Linked DNA regions of Pedobacter ginsengisoli. The protein of the gene in region 1 interacts with the protein of each later gene in a pairwise test. Links are inferred from orthologs where the notes say so. Each region holds a gene or a part of one and is shown on either strand. Other genes may lie near its edges.

What was found.
Region 2: the proteins of sucD (region 1) and sucC interact in binary tests that used the Escherichia coli proteins (3 or more experiments, as listed by UniProt). The link is inferred for Pedobacter ginsengisoli from one-to-one orthologs.

What each region holds. Positions count from the first base shown.
Region 1 is NZ_CP024091.1:5,108,615-5,120,652, reverse strand. Bases 8,972-11,884 are described here. They hold sucD (succinate--CoA ligase subunit alpha), read right to left. Parts: upstream 10,908-11,884; coding sequence 10,035-10,907; downstream 8,972-10,034. Other genes in these bases: CPT03_RS21565 (DUF1080 domain-containing protein), read right to left, coding at 11,603-11,884; CPT03_RS21570 (hypothetical protein), read left to right, coding at 11,165-11,596; CPT03_RS21580 (methionine-R-sulfoxide reductase), read right to left, coding at 9,412-9,891; CPT03_RS21585 (septal ring lytic transglycosylase RlpA family protein), read right to left, coding at 8,972-9,332. Also shown: CPT03_RS21625 (hypothetical protein), read right to left, coding at 1-837; CPT03_RS21620 (murein L,D-transpeptidase family protein), read left to right, coding at 921-1,631; fabG (3-oxoacyl-[acyl-carrier-protein] reductase), read right to left, coding at 1,707-2,450; CPT03_RS21610 (agmatine/peptidylarginine deiminase), read right to left, coding at 2,504-3,568; CPT03_RS21605 (carbon-nitrogen hydrolase), read right to left, coding at 3,579-4,454; CPT03_RS21600 (cysteine-rich CWC family protein), read right to left, coding at 4,530-4,733; CPT03_RS21595 (ribonucleoside-diphosphate reductase subunit alpha), read right to left, coding at 5,030-7,408; CPT03_RS21590 (ribonucleoside-diphosphate reductase small subunit), read right to left, coding at 7,514-8,488; more of CPT03_RS21585, read right to left, coding at 8,868-8,971; more of CPT03_RS21565, read right to left, coding at 11,885-12,038. UniProt on the Escherichia coli protein: Succinyl-CoA synthetase functions in the citric acid cycle (TCA), coupling the hydrolysis of succinyl-CoA to the synthesis of either ATP or GTP and thus represents the only step of substrate-level phosphorylation in the TCA.
Region 2 is NZ_CP024091.1:2,692,607-2,704,675, forward strand. What follows is about bases 8,977-11,920. They hold sucC (ADP-forming succinate--CoA ligase subunit beta), read left to right. Parts: upstream 8,977-9,825; coding sequence 9,826-11,016; downstream 11,017-11,920. Other genes in these bases: CPT03_RS11105 (DUF4173 domain-containing protein), read left to right, coding at 8,977-9,012; CPT03_RS11110 (hypothetical protein), read left to right, coding at 9,029-9,784; CPT03_RS22955 (hypothetical protein), read right to left, coding at 11,127-11,402; ltrA (group II intron reverse transcriptase/maturase), read right to left, coding at 11,410-11,920. Outside these bases: CPT03_RS11050 (helix-turn-helix domain-containing protein), read right to left, coding at 1-181; CPT03_RS11055 (RNA polymerase sigma factor RpoD/SigA), read left to right, coding at 510-1,370; CPT03_RS11060 (hypothetical protein), read right to left, coding at 1,437-1,703; CPT03_RS11065 (M28 family peptidase), read left to right, coding at 1,827-2,759; CPT03_RS11070 (S41 family peptidase), read right to left, coding at 2,767-4,329; CPT03_RS11075 (HAD hydrolase-like protein), read right to left, coding at 4,377-4,991; CPT03_RS11080 (hypothetical protein), read right to left, coding at 4,991-5,320; CPT03_RS11085 (ABC transporter ATP-binding protein), read right to left, coding at 5,324-5,974; CPT03_RS11090 (hypothetical protein), read left to right, coding at 6,095-6,724; CPT03_RS11095 (winged helix-turn-helix domain-containing protein), read left to right, coding at 6,724-7,020; more of CPT03_RS11105, read left to right, coding at 7,393-8,976; more of ltrA, read right to left, coding at 11,921-12,069. UniProt on the Escherichia coli protein: Succinyl-CoA synthetase functions in the citric acid cycle (TCA), coupling the hydrolysis of succinyl-CoA to the synthesis of either ATP or GTP and thus represents the only step of substrate-level phosphorylation in the TCA.

The DNA.
Region 1 (12,038 bases):
CTCTTTTAATGGAGTAAGCTGAATGGTATATTTCTGAAGGCCCAATCTAGAAGCTTTTAGCTTAATTGGAATGTTCTTTACAAATGCACTTGAATTAATCTGAATCTGATCCTCAAAAATCTTTTTGCCCGCTTCAGTAACCAAAATTTTGGATACTTCACCTTTACTCTCAAAGGCCTGCACTTGGACTTCAACAGTAAATTCATTATCAAGATAAACCAGACTATTGTGATTTACATTTGAAATCATCAAATCATTTTTCGGAATTGTATCTCCCAATGCAACAGTATAAACAGGAGCCTTAAGTTTATTCAAGTCATAAAGTGGACTCCCTCCGCGATTAAAAATACCATCTGAGGATAAAATTATCGCTCCCACATTTCGGTTTAACAATTCATCATTTAACTGATTAATGAACATTGAAGCGTTACTAACCTGACCATTATTCTTGAAATCATAGCCAGATTTTATACTATCACTAAAATTATAAATCTTTACTTCATACTTTTCAGACAGTTTGTTAGCCAAATTTTTCATATCTCTCTCATACTGGTCTTTCTTAAAGCCATTAGGTTCAATCGTTCCAACAGATAGAGAATTATCCTGACCGATAATAATTACAGGTTTTTCGAGATTGTATGACACACTTCTAATTAAAGGAAGAAACAGCAATGCTGCTATAACGCTTACTACAGTTGTCCGTATCACAAACAACCCATAACGCAGCCGCTTAGCTAAATGCTCCGTTTTACGGTACAATAACCAAGCAAAAAGAATACCTGTTAGCAAGCAGCCTAATAATGCCAATAAAGTGTATAAGCTAAAAGAATCGTTCATACGTATTTGGGTAAAGATGCTAAATTTTAAAATGCTCGCACAATTTTATATAAGTTTGTTCATAGTAAAACCAACGCCTTATAATGAAAAACTATTTTCACATTATTTTACTCCTAATGATGTATGCACCAACACTAGCCCAATCTGATTTCAAAAAGCAGCAATTGACATTTGAACGTGTTAAACAAGCTTATGAAGAGAAATGGAATAAGCTCCAAAATGACCTTAAAAAAGATGAGATAGGTAAGCGGTTTAGCCTATACATAGCAGCCTACAAAGCCGAAGGGAGATTAGAAATATGGTTAAGAGGTAGCGCCCAAAAGCAATATAGGTTATTCAAAGTATTTCCTTTTTGCAAGCATTCAGGTATTCTGGGACCCAAATCAAAAGAGGGTGATAAGCAAACTCCTGAAGGATTTTATTATATCACCGTATTTAATCCTCTAAGCAACTTTCATCTTTCTTTAGGAATAAACTATCCTAACAAAATTGACCTGTTAAGAAGTGCGAATCAAAAACCAGGAAACGATATATACATTCATGGGAAATGTGAAACCGTTGGCTGCATCCCAATAACAGACGACAAGATGAAGGAGCTTTATGTTTTAGCCGTTGAGGCACGAAATGAAGGGCAAGATCAGATTCCTGTTCACATTTTTCCTTTTAAAATAACTGATATTAATCTTGAGAGATATTTAACCCAGTTCCCTCAACACCGTTCTTTTTGGACAAATCTTCAGTTGGAATATAACTACTTTGAAAAACATAAGCAAGTACCAAAAATACAGTACTGAACAATTCCTGTCAGTTTAAATAAAAAATGGTGTCGGGATTAATTCAGACACCATTTTTAAGTATTTATAATATCCTTACAACATTCCGCCGCAAACAGACAATACCTGACCTGTAACGTATGAGCTCATATCAGATGCCAGGAATACACATGCATTCGCTACATCATCCGTCTCGCCTGCTCTTTTCAAAGGAATACCTTCTTCCCAACCTTGTACCACTTTTGGATCTAATACATCCGTCATTTCAGTGCGGATAAATCCAGGAGCTATAACATTGGTACGGATATTACGTGATCCCAATTCTTTAGCCAAAGATTTAGAGAATCCAATTATACCTGCTTTAGATGCAGCGTAATTTGCTTGTCCGGCGTTCCCTTGAACTCCTACAACAGAGCTCATGTTAATGATAGATCCTTTGCGCGCTTTCATCATCACTTTAGAAGCAGCTTTAGATACATTAAATACCGATTTCAAGTTTACATTAATTACTTCATCCCAGTTCTCCTCACTCATTCGCATCAATAAACCATCTTTCGTTATACCTGCATTATTTACAACAATATCTAATGCACCAAAATCAGCTACTATATCATTGATTAGTTTTTCAGCTTCATCAAATTTAGAGGCGTCTGAGCGATATCCTTTTACTTTTGTACCAAAACTTTCTAACTCTTGTTCTAAAGCCTCACCTTTTTCTACTGATGACAAATAGGTAAAAGCTACATTAGCTCCATGTTCAGCAAATTTTTCCGCTATTTTGCGGCCAATTCCTTTAGATGCACCTGTAACAAGTGCTGTTTTTCCTTCTAATAACTTCATCTGTATTTCTTGTTTGGTTATATTCAATTAATTATATCAATTATAAAAAGTGATTAGATTGATGGTTCCTGTTGGCTAAGACAATGAAAACTTCCTAACCCCCAAATAATATCTGTAGAATCTATTCCTACAACTTTTCTATCCGGGAAAACCCCTTGAATAATTTCAAGAGCTTTTTCATCATTCACGTCTCTAAAAGTAGGTACAATTACCGCAGCATTTGCAATATAAAAATTAGCATATGAAGCAGGCAGCCTTGTATCCTCATGGATTACCGGAGAAGGCATCGGCAATTTTACAATATTCAAAGGTTTTCCATTTAATAGCCGCAAAGTTTTTAATGTCTCCAAATTCTCCTGTAACAGCAAATAATTTTCATCCAGAGGATTACTCTCAACAACCGTTAAAACTGTATCCTCGTTCACAAACCTCGTAATGTCATCAATATGGCCGTCAGTATCATCCCCAACTATCCCATCGCCTAACCACAACACCTGTTCAGCACCATAAAATTCCTTTAAATACTCTTCAATCTGTTCCTTATTTAAATGAGGGTTTCTGTTTTCATTCAGCAAACATGCTGTAGTGGTAAGTATCGTCCCTGCGCCATTAAACTCAACAGATCCACCCTCCATTACTATATCAGGATGATAAACGGATAAATTAAAATGCTCAGCTATTTTGGTTGGAATTACATCATCAAGCTCATAAGGAGGGTATTTACCTCCCCATGCATTATATCCCCAGTCTACTATTGCTTTTTTTCTGTTTGCCTTATTTAATAAAAAAGCCGGACCATGATCTCTGCACCAGGCATCATTACTCGGATTAAAATAAAATTCAATCTGGCTTAAATCAGCTCCCACTTTTTCCAATTCAGAAATGGCAAAAGTTTTAGTTTCTTCATTGTTAACGTTAATTCTAACCTTTTCGCCGGTTGCTACAATTTTAATAAACTGGCAATAAGGCTCATATATAGTTTCAATCTTACCCGGCCAGGATTCTTCCTTATGTGGCCAGCTTAGCCATGTCGCATCATGTTTTTCCCATTCAGCAGGAAAGCTAAAGCCTAGTTTTTTTGGGCTGCTGTTAAATATTACTTCGTTAAAAGATGACATTCTCTAATTCTTAATCTTCGTCAATAAATCTTTTAGTAATTGGCTGATAAGAGTCTATTCTACGATCTCTTAGGAAAGGCCAGTGTTTACGGAAAAAATCCGACTCAGATAAATCCAATTCTACTACTTTAGTTTCTTCATTTTCATGTGAACCTAAATAAAGTAATCTGCCCTGAGCATTTGTTGCAAAACTTCCGCCCCAGAATTTCATAGCTCCATTTTGCTCAAGTCCAACACGGTTTACACTCACCACTGGCACTCCATTAGCAACAGCATGAGAACGTTGAATGGTTTGCCATGCATTATACTGATCTTTATTTGTTTCTTCATCCTGATCTGTAGCCCAGCCTATAGCTGTTGGATAAAACATAATCTCAGCACCCATTAAAGCTGTGATACGGGATGCTTCAGGGTACCACTGATCCCAGCAGATCAGTATGCCGATTTTTGCAAATTTTGTCTGGAATACCTTATATCCTAAATCACCTGGTGTGAAGTAAAACTTCTCATAAAAAGCAGGATCATCAGGGATATGCATTTTACGATATTTACCAAGATAAGCTCCATCAGCATCTAAAACAGCTGTAGTATTATGATACAAGCCTGCTGTACGCTTCTCAAATAAAGAAGCAATAATAACTACACCCAACTCTTTAGCAATAACCTGTAAAGCATCGGTAGAAGGGCCGGGAATAGCTTCAGCTAAATTGAAGTTGTCATAATCTTCAACATCACAAAAATATAGAGAAGTAAAAAGCTCTTGCAAACACACAATTTGTGCTCCTTTTGCAGCGGCTTCTCTGATTTTTAAAATTGCTTTATCTAAATTTTCTTGTTTATTACTGGTACAGCTCATCTGCACCAATCCAACTTGTACTTTTGCCATTCTTTATTAACAAATAATTTAGCGCAAAGTTAGCCAAAAAAAATAAAAGATAGGAGGATTGAACCAGGCTAATACTTAAGAAGCTACAGCATCCCTGTACTCCTGTTGAAGCTCAAACAGGCATTTAGCACACAAACAACCATCATGTAATTCGCTAATATACTGAACCTCATTTAAGTTTAACTGCACAACACTACATTGGCATTTAGTGTAAGAGTTAGCTTTACACTCTATTGGTGTACCACAACGCTCGCAGGGTATGATTTCGTGTTTAGCCATTAACCACAAAGATACAAGATCATGAACTAATGATACCTGACTGCTTATAAAAAATGACAAATAGCATATTAAACATAAACCTCGTTGCAGATTATATTAAGAATGAAAAAAGAATTTTGTTAGACAATAGTCTAACCAAGTCTAAGGAGAGTCTGACTTGAGCCTGAGGTGAGTCTTACCTGTTTGCATCTCCAACTAGATTCCTTTATGGTTATTTAAGTTCAGGATGAGGAAGCACAAAAAAAGAGCAGGTATTTGGTACCTGCTCTTTAAATATATTAATTATTAAATAGTTATTAACCTGAACAGCTGATGCAGCCTTCTTCCATAGAGCAAACCGGTCCTTCAACAATTTCTTCAGCACTTTGTTCAATATGCTCAGGAATTACCGGCTCCATATTTTTACCAGCCTGGTTCTCTACTGTAAATTTAACAGCTTGAGAAGCAGCTTGAGTACGCAGATAATACATACCCGTTTTCAATCCTTTTTTCCAAGCATAGAAATGCATTGAAGTCAATTTAGAAGTATTTGGCGCATTAATGAATAAGTTTAAAGATTGAGACTGGCAGATGTAAGCACCTCTGTCGGCAGCCATATCAATAATACTACGCATTTTTATTTCCCAAACGGTTTTGTACAATTCTTTAATGTAATCAGGAATCTCAGCAATGTCCTGAATAGAACCATTAGCTAAAATAATTCTGTCTTTCATAGCCGGAGTCCATAAACCTAAAGCTACAAGGTCCTTTAATAAGTGTTTGTTAACAACAATAAACTCTCCACTTAATACCCTTCTGGTATAAATATTAGAAGTATACGGCTCAAAGCACTCATTGTTACCCAAAATCTGAGATGTAGAAGCAGTAGGCATCGGAGCAACAAGTAATGAGTTGTAAACACCATCTTTAACTACTTTTTCACGTAGGCTTTCCCAATCCCATCTGCCGCTATCTGGTTTCACGTTCCAAAGATCGAACTGGAATTTACCTTCAGATAAAGGAGAACCTTTAAATGTTTCATAAGGTCCGTTTTTAACTGCAAGATCATGAGAAGCAGTCATTGCAGCGAAATAAATTGTTTCAAAGATTTCTTTGTTCAATTCGCGTGCACCTTCACTTTCAAAAGGTAAACGCATTAAAATAAATGCATCGGCTAAACCTTGTACACCTAAACCTACCGGTCTGTGGCGCATATTAGAATTTCTGGCTTCTTCTACCGGATAATAGTTATAATCGATGATCTTATTCAGATTTAAAGTAGCCTGATAAGTAACATCATATAATTTTTGATGATCAAATTCACCGTTAATTACAAATCTTGGTAAGGCCAAAGATGCAAGATTACAAACTGCAACCTCATCTTTAGATGTATACTCTATAATTTCGGTACAAAGGTTAGAACTTTTAATTGTACCCAAATTTTGCTGATTAGACTTACTGTTTGCAGCATCTTTATACAACAAGTAAGGAGTTCCTGTTTCAATTTGAGAATCAAGGATTGCAAACCATAATTCCTGAGCTTTAATAGTTTTACGTGCTCTACCTTCTTTTTCATAACGCTCATATAAAGCATCGAACTCTTCGCCAAAACAATCAGCTAAACCTGGCGCTTCATGCGGACAGAATAAGCTCCAGTCTCCATTCTCTTCCACACGTCTCATAAACAAATCACAAACCCACAGTGCATAGAACAAATCACGTGCACGCAATTCTTCTTTACCATGGTTTTTACGTAAGTCTAAGAAACTTAATACATCAGCATGCCAAGGCTCTAAATAAATTGCAAAGGCACCTTTACGCTTACCTCCACCCTGATCTACATAACGTGCGGTGTCATTAAACACCTTTAGCATTGGTACAATACCATTACTTGTTCCGTTAGTACCACCAATGTAAGAACCGGTTGCGCGAATGTTGTGAATGCTTAAACCAATACCACCAGCACTTTGTGATATCTTGGCAGTTTGTTTCAATGTATCATAAATGCCTTCAATGCTATCATCCTGCATAGTTAACAAGAAGCATGACGACATTTGAGGTTTAGGTGTTGCTGCATTAAATAAAGTTGGAGTGGCGTGGGTAAACCAACGCTCGCTCATCAGGTTATATGTAGCTATAGCACTTTCAATATCACCTTTATGTATACCAACAGACACGCGCATAAATAAATGCTGAGGACGTTCAACTATCTGTCCATCAACCTTTAACAGGTAAGATTTTTCAAGCGTTTTGAACCCAAAATAATCAAAACCAAAATCTCTGTCGTATATAATTGTGCTATCTAGTGTATCGGCATTTTCTTTAATCACCTCCCAAACATCATCGGCAATAAGAGAAGCCGATTTACCTGTTTTATTGTCAATATAGTTATACAACATCTCCATCGTTTTAGAGAAAGATTTAGTTGTATTCTTATGAAGGTTGGATACAGCAATACGTGAAGCCAATAAAGCATAATCCGGATGTTTGGTTGTTAAAGAGGCTGCGGTTTCAGCTGCAAGGTTATCCAATTCAGAAGTTGTAACCCCATCGTATAAACCTTCAATCACCTTTTTGGCTACATCTATCGGATCTACAAGTTCAGCATTAAAACCATAGCATAACTTTTCAATACGGGCAGTTATCTTGTCAAACCTTACCGCTTCCTTGCGGCCATCTCTTTTTATTACAAACATATTTTTCAGGTATTTATGGTGCATATTGAGCTTGTGATGAGCAATCTCAGCATAGGCACCGATTAATTATTTATTTATATTCCCTATCGCCTAACCCGATAAGTTTTAAAAATCATCGTCTAAAGAGAAAGCCGCAGCTTTATCTTCTGTTGAGGTTAATACGCCACTTTTTTGATAATCACCAACTCTTTTCTCAAAGAAGTTTGTTTTTCCTTGTAGCGATATCATTTCCATAAAATCAAATGGATTGGTTGCGTTATAAATCTTAGTATAACCCAATTCCTGTACCCATCTGTCTGCAACAAACTCAATGTATTGCGACATCAGTTTTGCATTCATTCCAATTAATGCTACTGGTAAAGCATCTGTAATAAATTCTTTTTCTATTTCTACGGCATCTTTAATTATACCATGAACTTGTTTTTCTGTAAGCTTATTCTTAAGCATACCATATAACAAACAAGCAAACTCGCAGTGTGACCCTTCATCTCTTGAGATCAACTCATTGCTGAAGGTTAGTCCTGGCATTAAGCCTCGTTTTTTTAACCAGAATATTGAACAGAAACTTCCGCTAAAGAAAATACCCTCAACAGCTGCGAAAGCTACAAGGCGCTCTGCAAAATTACCACCCTCAATCCAACGTAATGCCCATTCTGCTTTTTTCTTAACGCAAGGAACTGTTTCTATTGCATGAAATAATCTATCCTTTTCATCCGGATCCTTAATATAAGTATCAATTAACAAGGCGTATGTTTCAGAGTGAATGTTTTCCATCATAATCTGGAAACCATAAAAACAACGGGCTTCAGGTAACTGAACCTCACTCATAAAATTTACAGCCAGGTTTTCATTTACAATACCATCACTGGCAGAGAAGAAAGCTAAGATATGAGAAATAAAATGTCTCTCTCCATCATTTAGGTTGTCCCAATGTTTCTGATCGTCTGAAAGATCAATTTCTTCCGCCGTCCAAAAACTAGCCTCACTCTTTTTATACATCTCCCAAATTGCCGGATATTTAATCGGTAAAAGAACAAAACGATCTTTGTTTTCTTTTAATAATACTTCTTCTTCTTGCATAAGCCTTTGTTTAACCTAGTGAATGATTGAACCATGAAAACCCTTAATAAACGCTAACAGTCGACAAAGCCATACTTAATTTAAAGATTTTAAAAGACTTGAATTTCTCCGGCAACCTTAATCAACTAAATATTAAAACTTTAACTGAAAATCTTCGTGTGATTTATTAAAGAATTTTACTTAAACAAATATAAAGTATGAGGCCTTTTTTGCAGAACAAAGTTGTTAACACGTTGTCAGATTTGGTTGTTTAAAACATCAGATTTCAGTCATAATCAATCAGCAAAAAAGCTAATTATTTCTTTTTTAGGGGATAGTAAAAACTTTTGAATGTTAATAATTTAAAAAAGCTGACTTTCTATCCCCAAAAGTTTAAAATTTACTCAGTCTCCGGCAGATAGCTAATTTCAAGTTTAGCAACCCCTTTTCCGTAAAACCCAAGCTCTTTTGCAGCTCCGGCTGAAAGGTCTATTTTAAATTTTCTGGAGTGAGGCCCCCTATCATTTATTTCCACATCAACCGACCTTCCATTCGCCGGATTAGTAACTGTTACAATTGTCCCAAATGGTAATGACATGTGCGCGGCTGTCATTTTTTTAGCCCGATATCTTACACCGCTTGTAGTTCTTCGTCCTTCAAACTTCTTTGCATAATATGTGGCGTAAACGGTTTTAGAGATTAATTTAGAAGATAGATTGGATGACGATACTGCTGTGCTTTCAGTGGCCGATTCTGATGCCGTTCCGTCTGAAATATCCTGGGAAAAACCCATAAAAGAAATTAGCATACCGCATAACAATAAACAATACTTCATATTTACTATAGTTGGTGAACGTGCAAACATAAGTAAACTAAATACTTATAAACAAGTAATGCCCGACAAGTTATCATCGGGCATTATACTTATGTCATTCCAAAAGATTTTATTTCTTATCGGGCACAAAACTCATAGAAATTGAGTTCACACAGTTGCGGGTATTTTTAGATGTGAAACCTTCTCCCAAAAACACATGCCCTAAATGTGCTTTGCAATTTGCACACACAATTTCAGTACGTTGCCCATCAGCATCAGGTATCCTTAGCACAGCACCTTTAATTTCATCATCAAAACTTGGCCATCCACAATGCGATTCAAATTTTGATTCTGAACGATACAATGGCGCATTACATCTTCTGCAGATATAGGTTCCTTTTTCTTTGTTATTCAACAACGCTCCGGTTCCAGGATATTCAGTACCCTTACGTACTATTACATCCTCTTCTTCTTTAGTTAATTTATTCCATTCCATACTTTCGGTAGTTTTTTTGATTTCTTCTTTTTTAGGCTTTTGGGCACATGCTACAAAACTGGTTACCACTAACAAGCCTGCTAACATAAATGTTTTACTGATTAAAGCTTTCATTTGTATATCATTATTTAATACAAGATACGGACTAAAGTTGCCTGCGGTTTCATCTTAGAAGTAATAATAATGTCAGTTATAAAAAAAGCTCCGATGAATGAATCACCAGAGCCTTTGCATTATACAAGAAGATCTTTAATATTTTATTTCTTTAACTGAGCGGCCATAGCTTCTCCAATTTCAGCAGGGCTTGCTACAACATGAATACCGCATTCAGCCATGATTTTCATTTTTGCAGCGGCTGTATCATCAGCACCACCAACAATAGCACCAGCATGACCCATTCTACGTCCGGCAGGAGCAGTTTGACCAGCTATAAAACCCACAACAGGTTTTGTACCATTTTCTTTAATCCAACGTGCTGCTTCAGCTTCCATACCACCACCAATTTCACCAATCATGATGATACCTTCAGTTTCCGGATCGTTCATCAACAACTCAACCGCTTCTTTAGTAGTTGTACCAATAATCGGGTCACCACCAATACCAATAGCAGTAGTAATACCTAAACCTGCTTTTACTACCTGATCAACAGCCTCGTAGGTTAAAGTACCAGATTTAGAAACTACACCAACAGTACCTTTTTTAAAGATGAAACCTGGCATAATGCCTATCTTAGCTTCATCAGCAGTGATAACACCTGGACAGTTAGGTCCAATTAAGCGACAATCTCTGTCAGAAATATATTCTTTAACCTGAATCATATCCTTAGTAGGGATACCTTCAGTAATACAAACAATAACTTTAATACCTGCTTCTGCAGCTTCCATGATAGCATCAGCAGCAAATGCAGGAGGAACAAATATAATAGATACATTAGCACCGGCCTTATCAACCGCATCCTTTACAGTATTAAATACTGGTTTATCTAAATGAGTCTGGCCACCTTTACCTGGTGTAACACCGCCAACAACGTTCGTTCCGTACTCAATCATTTGAGAAGCATGATAAGTACCCTCATTTCCTGTAAAGCCTTGAACAATAACTTTTGAATCCTTATTTACTAAAACACTCATGTATCTTTATTTTTTTGTGCAAACTTAGATAAAATAGTTTTCAATTACAATTTTATCCGCCTATCCATTAAGCTATCTTTTTTTCTACCCTTCTTTCAGGTATAAGCCAGATTATTACAACAAAAATATAACATACTAACTCCGCTTTAGATGATCAGTAAAATAACAAAGAGATATTAATTCAATATTTTTTCAATAACCCGCTAAATACTCATTTATTTGTAAGGGTAAAATTACCCTTATCACAAAATCATTATATGAAACCGCTTAAAATCTATTTCAAAATATTACAAACGGGAAATGGAAAATACCTGAAAACCAAAAATGAAGTAAATAACCTAATTGTGGATGTTATTGACAGGAATCCAACCAAATCTTCAACAGCAATACGTGAAATTACGATTGAAGATTTTAAAAATAATGATAAAGCTCAAAAGGTATTACGTACAAGTGACCGCTTCTTTATTGAAAGCATTTCGGATATTGAAATTGCTATTACATTCTTGCCACAAGAGAAATTATCGCAGGAACAGTTCTACACACAATGGAGGTATATTCAAAAATCTGAACCTTATAGACTTGTACAATATTTAGATGAAAATAAACTCGTGGTATACAGCGAGAAAACAAAAGTGCTGCATACCATAAAGCTCGACAAAGATGTCTCTGTAGTAGTTGAGGAAGAATAATTCCTTTTACTTTTTAGCAGATCTCTTTAAATTAGACAAGTCTTTTATTTCGATATTTTTAAAGTCCACGGGCTGGCCTTCACTTTGCAGCGCGATAAAGCCACTGCTTAACAGTTTGCCATCTATTTTAATTTTAGGATCATAGCCATTTGCCACACCACCACCAATCTGAGGCTTAGAGTATTGCAACACAGTATCGCCATTAATAATATGGGTTATTAAAGAATCTCCAAGAACAATCAACTCCCCACGTACCCACTGGTCACCATCATAAGTTTTAGAAGTAGAATTTAAACAGTGTGAATCTGCTATTTTCCCTTTATAAACTACATTGGTTCCTGGCGAACACATATTACCTGTAGGCCTTGGATTTCCATCACCCAGACCAGCAAGAAGCTGCATCTCGATAGAGATTGGCCAATCTTGTTCTTTTAGCATTGTC
Region 2 (12,069 bases), 2.4 Mb from region 1 along the record:
CACCAGGTTGACAGTCAAGAGCATTGCATATAGCATCCAGAGTATCCAGTCGTACTGCTTTAGCCTTTCCTGTTTTCAATATAGAGAGGTTAGACATTGTTACCCCTACCCTTGTACTTAGCTCTGTTAAGGACATCTTCCTTTTAGCTAGCATCACATCTAAATTTGTAATTATTGGCATAATATGTTTTTATTACCAGACATTAATAAGATACTATTTCTTCATTTTATTTCCTGACATCATAAAGACAAACATTTATTTTAGTTTATAAGCTCATCAATATTGATTGAAATACACAATACATACATTGATATACAATAATAATAATATGTTTTATAATATAGTGACATTAATACTGACAAAAGGATTTTGGAATAATTTTTGCTACTAAAGTTTTGTATAATTAATACGTGTAAAGTGTAACGTTTTCAGTAATTTATGTTTTCTAATTGCCTATAAATTCTTACTTTTGCACGTTCAAACACATAAAGAGTACCAAAGCATATAAATGAGACAACTCAAAATCACGCAATCGATTACCAATCGCGAAAGTCAATCTCTAGACAAATACCTTCACGAAATTGGTAAAGTGGATTTAATTACCGCGGAAGAAGAAGTAATATTAGCAAGAAAAATACGTGAGGGCGATCAGGCAGCATTAGAACGTTTAACTAAAACAAATTTGCGCTTCGTGGTTTCGGTAGCAAAACAATATCAAAACCAAGGTTTAACTCTAGGGGATTTAATTAACGAAGGAAACCTGGGTTTAATTAAGGCTGCCAAGCGTTTTGATGAGACAAAGGGTTTTAAATTTATCTCGTATGCTGTTTGGTGGATCCGTCAGTCTATTTTGCAGGCAATTGCAGAGCAAAGCCGTATTGTTCGTTTACCACTTAACCAGGTTGGGTCGTTAAGTAAAATCAGTAAAGCTTTCTCTAAACTGGAGCAGGAATACGAACGCGAACCATCTCCTGAAGAATTGGCAGACATACTTGAAACAACTGTTGATAAGATATCTGACACCTTAAGTAACTCAGGAAGACACGTATCAATGGATGCTCCTTTTGTTCAGGGCGAAGAAAATACATTGTTAGATGTATTGGAAAACCACGAACCTAATACAGACAGCAGCCTGATTAACGAATCCCTTTCGGAAGAGATTAAACGTTCATTGTCTACTTTAACAGAAAGAGAACGCGAAATCATTGTACTTTTCTTTGGACTAAGCACTAACCATCCTTTATCTCTTGAAGAAATTGGAGAGAAGTTTAACTTAACCCGTGAACGTGTACGTCAGATTAAAGATAAAGCACTTCAGCGCTTGCGTCATACCTCACGTAGTAAGATCTTAAAATCATACCTGGGATAAGCCGCATAAAGCTTAAGAAAAATATATAAAAACAAAAAGATCGGGCAATACCCGGTCTTTTTGTTTTTAAAAATCTATATCAATCAAGCTGCTTAGCGGGATATGTACCCCCCTTTTTAATTGAATATATTTCTCGGTAACAGACCAAACTGTGGTGTTAACAGTTTTTGGACCTTCGGTAGTGTTAAATGTGATATCGGCTTTTGACTTAAACTCGTTTCCCAGTCTTTGTGCGGAGTTTAGCTTATCCCTTAATTCTTCTGTATGATTCTGATCGGCTGGAACGATTTTACTTATATCTATTGATTCTTTTTCTATTAATTCCCCTAACATAGTAGTATGACTTATTCTTACTTAAATATGCATTTAATCTACTTAAATAACAATAGGACATGAAAAGAGTTATTAATATCGTTCTATATCTTTACTTTAGTATTATATATTTAAACATCAAAAATGAAATTTTACCTATTAATACCGCTTAGTTTATTATTGAGCTGCAGTTCTGTAAAAAAAACAGATGCTCAGGCTGGAAGCCAGCTACTTAAAGATGTTGAAATATTATCTTCTGATACATATGAAGGGAGAAAAACAGGGACAAAAGGGGCCGAAATGGCACGTAAATATATAGAGTCGCGTTTTAAAGAAATTGGCTTAAATACACTACCATCATTTTCAGGCTATGAGATGCCGTTTTCTTTTAAAAATAATAAAGGAACGACCATTGAAGGTAAAAACCTGCTTGGCTATGTTGAGGGAAAAAGCAAAAACGTAATAGTTATATCTGCTCACTATGATCATATTGGAATTATAAACCATGAGATTTACAATGGTGCCGATGATAATGCTTCGGGAGTTGCAGCTTTATTGAAACTTGCCTCACATTATTTAAAAAATAAACCTTACCATACTTTAATTTTTGCTGCTTTTGATGCTGAGGAAGCAGGCTTACAGGGTGCAAGTGCTTTTGTAAAAAATCCTCCTGTGCAACTTGAGAACATCAAACTTAACATCAATATGGATATGGTAAGCCACAATGATAAAGGTGAGCTGTATGCTTGTGGCACATTTAAATATCCTCAGTTAAAACCAGCTGTTTTTAGTAAGAGTTCTAAAATAAAAATAATTTTAGGCCATGATGACCCCAAAATGGGAAGCAATGACTGGACTAATCAAAGTGACCATTCGGCTTTTAACGACAAGGACATACCTTTTATTTATTTTGGAGTTGAGGACCATAAGGATTACCACAAAGCTACTGACGAGTTTAAAAACATAAACCCTACATTTTTTACCAATGCAAGCGAGGCTATTCTTGAAATTTCAGCAAGATTAGACCATCAGCTTTATTTGAAATCTGTAATTAATGATAAGAAAAGAATAAATTAAATACAGGTTATTTTCTGTTTTCAATCATCCCTACAAATTCACCACTTGCGTTGCCTCCTATTGCCTGCAAACGAGTTGACTTGGATCTGTTTGCAGTAGCAGCCACTTTTCCCTGACTGGTAACGGTAATACCTGGAGCAAGAATGTTGATAGCCATTGCCGTACAATCGTCTTTGGCATTACCAAAATTGTACATAATATCTCCTTCAGCAAATTCATATCCTTTAACATCAGGTGTCATCCCATTATAATACCCTCCTGCACCGGCTGAGTTTTTAGTTTCGAACATTGAAAAGTAAACATCGTATTTATTTTCAAGCGTTATCGGGAAAAACCCAATAGGTTTACCATAAGAGGTCTCTCCTACAAGCTTAACAGTCATGTGGGGTTTTAGACTATTTATTACAAGTTCACTTGCAGATGCCGTATAGCGTTCTACAATAAAAACAATATTCTTTACACCAGTTAAATTTCCAGTTTTTTGAAAGGTTGTGGTATTGCCACTTACAGAATAATCATCATCAAAATAAGTCCCTGTAATACGGCCATTATCAACAACAGGCTGATTCTTTAAAATTGTAGCCTTTTTGTTTTGCATGGTAGAATTATAATGTTCTGTAAACATTGTACCTGAAGTTCCTGTAGGTGCGATAAGATTAATAAGATGTTGTGCGGTGCTTATATAACCACCACCATTATATCTAAGGTCTATAATAAGATCCGTAACCCCTTTAGCAGCGAAATTATTAAATACTGTAGTTAATGCGCTTTCTGAGTTCTCTTTATTTGAGAACCTTGCATATGCCAAATAACCTATCTTTTTAGTGCTGGCTGTGAAAACAGTATCTTTATATATAGGGCTGCTTTTATAAATGGCTTTAGTAAGTGTTTTAGTAAAACTTACAGTTCCTTTTTTACCTGCTACTGTTACTGTACCACCTTCTATTGCGCTTTCAATTTTATCGACTTCTGCATTAAAATTAGTTCCATAAGTTACGCCATTGATCGCTGTAATTTCATCTCCCCTTGTAACGCCAGCTTTGGCCGCAGGAGAATTAGGATACACAGCAGTAACATAAATCGAATAGTCTGTATTAGTTTGACCAAAATAACCAAACCTTAAACCAACATCATTACCATTTCCTTCTAAATCAACCGACATTTTTGTACCAGGAATAACAGCAGTAGGATTTTTATCAGCTTTATCAAAAATATAAGAATATTTAGGCGACGAACTATTACTTAAATAATCTTGAGAATTTGATGATTTAACCAGGTTATACAAATTGGATTCATACTTCTCCAAATTGGTTGCGCCGGTATTATACTGCCGTGGATTAAATGCATCGTAGGTAGGTAAAGCCTCATTCCAGAAATAAACTTCTTTAGCGTACAGAAATATAGAATCATTGGTTAACTCTACCCTGTTTGTTGTAGGAGTTTGCTTGGTATTTTGAACAGGCTCTGATTGAGGCTCTGGTGCAGTTTTATTTTTTTTGCACGCACTAAAAAGGACACAGATCACCAAGACCGAACCCATTATATAATCTTTTACGAAGTTATTTTTCATTAATAATATTTTAAACACCAACACCAGGTCCGGAGGTATAAACGTAATTAAGTTACTAATAGTTTATCAACATTCAAATAGTCTACACCGGCATTTGCTGCGCATTCCTCATCTACCTTGTACTTGCCTACCATCAACACATCTTCTTTCTTTAAATTATGCTTATCTAAAATTTCCTGAATCCCTGCTAAAGATGGTTTATAAGCAGTTTCTGCTGCAAAATAAACAGTAAGATAGCTCTCTAGTCCATTCCATTCAACCTGCTTAATCTTATTGAGCTGCATCATAGGATCTTCATTGGTGAATATAAATATTTGTTTACGTTCAACCGTAATTTCCTGCAAAAAGCTAAGCATCTCATTAAACATCAGAAGCTTTAGAGGCAACCGCGCGCTTAAGAAAAGCATATCAAAGTTCATTTTATACTTTAATGGAATATTGAATTGTGCGGCTGTTATTTCAAAAATATCATCATTACCAGTTGTAACATATGCTTGCTGCATACTTTTAACAATCTCATCAGCGCTTATTTGTTCTGCATATTCTATAAATTGAGCAAATAGATAATAGACCTGTAATAAATAATCCTTCTGTGGATAAAGGACATCGTCGAGCTCAAAAACAAATGCTTGTTTATCTTTTAAATAATGTTCAAATGCCATTAAATATTGGTTAAATGGATAATCTGGTCCTCTTTGGGCAATAGTACCTGAATATTAAATTCTTCAAAAAGCACCTGCGATTTTGATATTTCATTTACCTCAAACTCATGTAAAGGTAAAACTGCATCAACTCCTTCATTGAGGCAATGGTTTAACAAATTATGAGCTATAATCTCATCATTTCTCTGGCCTAAGGAAATGAAATAGTACCGCGCAGATGGAAAAGAAGGTACATCTCCATAATCAGCCAATACAATATTATCATCTGCAAAAGTCTTAATTAGTTTTAATGATTGAGCAGACTTCCCTCCTGTTATTAATATTTTCACAACTTAAATAATTAAACCGTCTTTCATAGTAACTACCCTATCGCTAATCTTAGCCAGATCTTCATTATGGGTTACAATAACAAAGGTTTGCTTAAAATTATCTCTAAGTGTAATAAAAAATTGGTGCAATGAGCTGGCATTTGCCGAATCCAGATTACCAGATGGCTCATCGGCAAGAATAATTGCCGGATTGTTTATCAACGCTCTTGCTACCGCAATACGCTGCTGCTCGCCACCAGACAACTGGTTAGGTTTATGATCGGACCTGTCTTTTAACCCCAGAAGCTCTAAAAGTTCAGTTGCCCTTGCTATTGCTTGCTTTGTGGGTACTTTGGCTATAAATGCTGGTATGCAAATATTCTCTAACGCAGTAAATTCAGGTAAAAGATGATGAAACTGAAAAACAAAGCCGATATTCTTATTTCTAAAAACGCTTAGCAATTCGCCAGAGAGCTTATTAACTGTTGAACCGTTAAGCTCTACTGTACCGTGGTCGGGCTTATCTAACGTACCTAGTATATGGAGCAAAGTACTTTTTCCTGCACCTGAAGCACCTATTATGCTTACAATCTCACCTTTTGATACTTCAAAATCTACTCCTTTTAATATGGGTAGGTTCCCATACGCTTTTTTTATACCTGTGGCTTTTAGCATAAATGCAAACTTACAAAAACATAGCACAAGGTTAAACAAATATGAGATAACAAATAATGCTAAATTTTTCTTGGAAGTTCAGATTATTCAACTAACTTTGAAAAACAAAGTGCTTTTAAAATGAGTAACAAGGAAGAACAGCTAAATGCATTGAACGACATTAAAAAAATGATGGATCGTTCGTCAAGATTTATTTCTTTAAGTGGTTTATCAGGAGTTTTTGCCGGAGTTACCGCATTAGTAGGTGCCTATCTTGCTCATTTAGAAATTACCAATGGTGCAAACGGAACCTATGAATATGGCTATACCCAGGATGATCTGGAGGCCAATTTAATTAAAATAGGTGTTGGAGTACTTGTTATTGCTCTTATAGGAGGCTTTCTGCTTACACTTAGACAAACAAGAAGAAAGAAATTACCGTTTTGGGACAGAACCACTAAAAATTTACTGATCAATTTGGCAATCCCCCTCATCGCTGGAGGCTTATTTATTATTGCTCTTCTTTTGGTTCATCCAGGCACTTATGGTTTAATAGCTCCTTCTTGCTTATTATTTTACGGTCTGGCTTTAATTAATGCCAGCAAGTATACTTATAGTGACATCCGTTTTTTAGGCCTTTGCGAAGTTGTGCTTGGATTAGCAGCAATGTTTAATATCGGATATGGACTTTATTTCTGGGCCTTTGGTTTTGGTGTACTTCATATTTTTTATGGTTTGCTTATGTATTTTAAGTACGAAAGGACTAAGTAATGAAAAACCCGATTGGAGCCCTTAACAAAATATTTGATAGCCGGATCAGACTGGGCGTGATGTCTATTTTGATTGTAAACGACAGCATTAGTTTTAATGAACTAAAGCAAATGCTGGAACTTACAGATGGCAACCTTGCCTCCCACCTGAATACTTTGGAGCAGGCTCAGTATTTAAAAGTCCAAAAATCATTTATCGGCAAAAAAACAAATACTACTTATATAATTACAGATTTAGGCAAACAAGCTTTTAAAGTACATCTGGAAGCTTTAGAAAAGATGATCAAGAGCCTTTAATTTTTTTTATCTATTCACTTTGAAATACAAAGCACTTTTAATAAACAAAAATGGAAACAACATCAATCAGTCAAATCACAACAATTGCTAAAGAATGTACCAGGTATTCTTTTATTGCCGGGTCTTTATTATTCTTAATTTATTGTCTTACAAAATTTAGTCCTTTGATTGGAGTAGGCTTATTATACATCGTGCTCGCTTTGGTGATCAACTCAATTATCTTTTTGAGTTTATTGATTACCATAATCATTTATCCTGAAGATTACCTCCCGCTCTTAAAGACAGCAATTGTTATGCTGTTTAACCTCCCCATTGCCTTTATCTACCTGTGGATAATCACAGAATTACCCTTAATCTAATATTATAACTCATATGAAACAGCGCATAGACCTACAGCTTTTTGCAACAATTGGTGGCGGCATTCTTTTCACTTTCCTCTTCTGGATGGAGAAACAGGCTCTTAACCTTCTTATTTACTCCCTTTTTTTAATTGTCATCACTTTACTTGACCAGGAAAAGCAAAAAACCAAAAAACTCTACATTGTTATCGCCAGTCATCTTCTGGCTGCCGTGCTTGTAGTTATAAATCAATCGATACTGAACATCATAACCTGGTATATCAGTTTTGCAGTGATGATGGGCTTAATCCATTTCCCTCTGTTAAGGAATATTTTTTCTGTCCTGCTGGCTGCATTTTTACAAATCATTACAGCTCCGATAAATCTTTTAAAAAAAATAATGGCACTTCATTTCAGGAGTCTCTCTTTTAAGCCTGTTTTAAAGATTGTTACATACATTGTTATCCCATGCTTTGCCATACTTTTTTTTAGTATACTTTATAGCGAGGCTAACACCATTTTTGCCGATTACCTTAATCAGATTACTTCTGGCATATCCACATTTATAAACAACATACTGATCTTCCTGTTCCCCCAATTAAGTTTTGAACGCTTTATGCACATTATACTTGGGATCATTTTGAGTGCAGGAATTTTCATCAGCTTAAAAAAGGTTGAACTTGAAAAAATTGAAAGTCGCTTTAATGAGCAGCTAACAAAGGCGCACAGAAATAAAACATCCAAATCTATCGGGTATATGTTTATGGAAGTTTTTGCTGAAGGTTTGCTAAAAAAAGTGATGGCTTTAAAAACTGAAAACATTATAGGCATCATCTCATTCATAGCCTTAAACCTCTTATTGCTTTCATTAAATATTATTGATTTAACTACGTTGTGGCTAGGCAAAAATATTGGGTTAAGCGGAGCAGACTATTCAAATGAACTTCATGATGGTACCAACGCGCTAATAATAAGTATTGTTATGGCCATGATGGTTATTGTTTATTTTTTTAGAGGTAATTTAAATTTCTATAGCAAAAATAAGACAATCAGACTCCTGGCCTATTTATGGATTTTTCAGAATATGTTTCTGGTTTGTTCTGTTTTACTCAGAGATTTTCATTATATAAATGCCCTTGGGCTAACTTACAAGCGCATTGGGGTATTGGTTTTCTTATTACTTTGTTCAATAGGCCTTTTTACTGTTTACATCAAAGTTGCACAACAGAAAACCTTCTTCTATCTGTGTAAAGTGAATGGATTGATGTGGTATACATTACTGCTAGTTTTTGGTTTTGTAAACTGGGATGTTTTAATCGTGAATCACAACATTAATAACAGGGACTCCATCAACTTAGATCTTGATCATTTAACAGAATTGTCTGACAAGACACTCCCCCTCTTGAATAAGAATAAGTTGATACTTCGAAAATATTTGAGCACCTCAAAATATGCCTACAGATGGAGTAACGATACAACCCGTATCGCTACAAAACCAACTGCACCAACCGATGCAGAACAGATTTTGGCTTTTGAAAAAGATTTAAACCAGCGCAACAATACATTTAAAACAAAATACAATGAAACATCCTGGCTTTCGTGGAATTACCGCGATTGGCAAACCATGCAATTTTTAACTGAAAATCATCTATAATCTTAAAATCTGATGTATGCACAACTCATCGTACTGGATAAACTATTTTAACCAAAACCTACAGAACAAAAGAATCGACTGGAGCATCAGCCCGAATTTAACTCAACTAGAAAAAACCAATATTTTAAGCTCTTTACAGGCCTGGCAATTGGGAGAAACATCTGAGGGGACAAACCTGGTAAATGCTGCGACCAAACATACAAAGAACCTAAGTGATCCGTATTACACAGATGCAATTAAGCTATTTATTAAAGAAGAGCAAAAGCATGGTAATAATTTGGGCCGGTATATTGATCTAATTGGTGAACAAAGGATAAAAAAAGACTGGGGCGATAGCTTGTTTAGAAAAATAAGGGGACTAAATACAGACATGGAGTTTTGGACCATTGCTGTAATTACAGTTGAAAGTACTGCCCAGATATTTTATCAATGTTTAAAGGATGCTACCAACTGTAAACTGCTTAAACAAATATGTACCGATATTTTAATTGACGAAGCAGCTCATATTAATTTTCAAATTGAGAGATTACATTTGATATATAAACACAAGAGTCCATTTACAAGAACTATTACCTATTATTTTTACACAGTTTTCTATTTTTCTACAGCCATGGTAGTCTGGCTTGCGCACAAAAGATTGTTCAATGCTGGCAAGGTTCACTTTTACAGTTATTGGGTCAAGATGAAACTCAAGTTTAGAAAGACTATTAAAAAACTGAAACCAGAAAGCGAAAATATAAACACCGAAAATACCTGTAGCCATTTGTTATAAAGCTTTTGAAATTGTAGATTTGAACAAATTTTTTCAGCATAATGAATATCCACGAATATCAAGGTAAAGAAATACTTAAAAGTTTTGGAGTAGCCGTACAAGAAGGTATAGTAGCCGACACGGTAGAGCAGGCTGTAGAAGCTGCTAAAAAAATGAAAACTGACTACAATTCTGACTGGGTTGTAATTAAAGCTCAAATCCACGCTGGTGGTAGAGGTAAAGGCGGCGGTGTAAAGCTTGCTAAAAACCTTGATGAGGTTAAGGAAAGAGCTACTGCTATTTTAGGTATGCAGTTGGTAACTCCACAAACTGGTCCGGAAGGAAAGAAAGTTAACAAAATTTTAGTTGCTCAGGACGTATACTATCCAGGTGCATCTGAAACCAAAGAATTCTATATCAGCGTATTGTTAAACCGTGCTAACGGAAGAAACATAATCATGTATTCTACTGAAGGTGGGATGGATATTGAAGAGGTTGCAGAACATACTCCTCATTTGATCTTCAAAGAAGAGATTGACCCTAAAGTTGGTTTACAAGGATTTCAGGCTCGTAAAATAGCTTTCAACCTTGGCCTAAGTGGTCAGGCTTTTAAAGAGATGGTAAAATTTGTTAGCGCACTTTACAAAGCTTACGACAGCACTGACTCTTCAATGTTTGAAATCAATCCTGTTTTAAAAACATCCGATGATAAAATTATTGCTGTTGATGCTAAAGTAGATCTAGACGAAAATGCATTATTCCGTCATCCGGATTACGCTGCAATGCGTGATAAACTGGAAGAAGATCCTACTGATGTTGAAGCAAGCGAATCAAACCTTAATTATGTTAAACTTGATGGAAACGTTGGTTGCATGGTTAATGGAGCAGGACTTGCAATGGCTACGATGGATATTATTAAAATTGCAGGTGGAGAGCCGGCTAACTTTTTAGATGTTGGTGGTACTGCAAATGCACAAACAGTAAAAGCTGGTTTTAACATTATCCTTAAAGATCCAAATGTGAAAGCTATTCTGATTAACATATTTGGCGGTATTGTTCGTTGCGACCGTGTTGCCCAAGGTGTTATTGATGCCTATAAAGAAATTGGAGATGTTCCAGTTCCAATCATTTGTCGCTTACAAGGAACAAATGCTGTTGAAGCTAAGCAACTAATAGATGATTCAGGATTAAAAGTTTTCTCTGCAATAGCATTAAAAGATGCTGCTGATTTAGTTACTAAAGTATTAGCTTAATATTTAGCTACAAAAAATAAATCTTTATTAATCGAGTAGGAAGATAGGGATTATTTCCCTATCTGTCCTCTCACACCACACGTACGTGCCGTTCGGCATACGGCGGTTTGTTAGAATAACTTCGTTTGGTGTTCAGTTTTCCAATAGTAGTAGTTGGCAAATCCAATGTACTTCAGCTTTGCGAAATACTCAATACTCAGATTACCCTGAAGGATTGGACTACGTGCCAGTCGACAATAGGACTTCCTACTATTAGACCATTCGAATGCCTTCTGCTTTCCAACCCCCAGTTTGATCAGGTTTCGGCTTCGGCATCCTGCATTCTTCCACTGTTTCCAGATGATCATCCGCAGTCTGACCCGTGTCATTTCATCCAGCCTTATCATCACATGCTTAGCCCCTGCAATGGAAAAAATAGTTGACCCAACCCCTAATGGTCATATCAAGCTTTCTGATCCGTTCGATGATAGTAATTGGATCATTGCGTTTAGTATGTCCAAGGAGTTTCTGTTTTATAATCTTAACAGACTTGGTTGCAATCCTCATTTTCCAATCTTTGCCCGTCTTGTAGAACGAGAAGCCCAGCAGGGTACTCTGTGATGGTCTGCTCACCTTACTCTTTTCACGGTTCACTTTCAGCTTTAGACCTCCTTCCAGATAGCTGGTAATGTTATCCATCACCCTATCTGCCGATTTTCTGCTGTGAACATATATACTGCAATCATCAGCGTATCGTACGAACTTGTGACCCCGCTCTTCGAGCTTAGCATCCAGTTCATGAAGAACAATATTGGATAAAAGCGGACTAAGTGGACTGCCCTGTGGTGTGCCCTCTTTTCTTGGGGAAACAAGCCCGTTCTCCATCATACCACTGCTCAGATATAAACGGATAAGCTTTAATGTACGCTTATCTTTTATCTTTCCTGATAGCAGGCACATGAGTTTGTCATGGTTTACCCGATCAAAGAATTTGTCCAGATCAAGCTCCACAATCCATGTGTAACCAGCATTAAGGTATTCCTGTGCCTTGAGCACTGCCTGATGAGCCTTGCG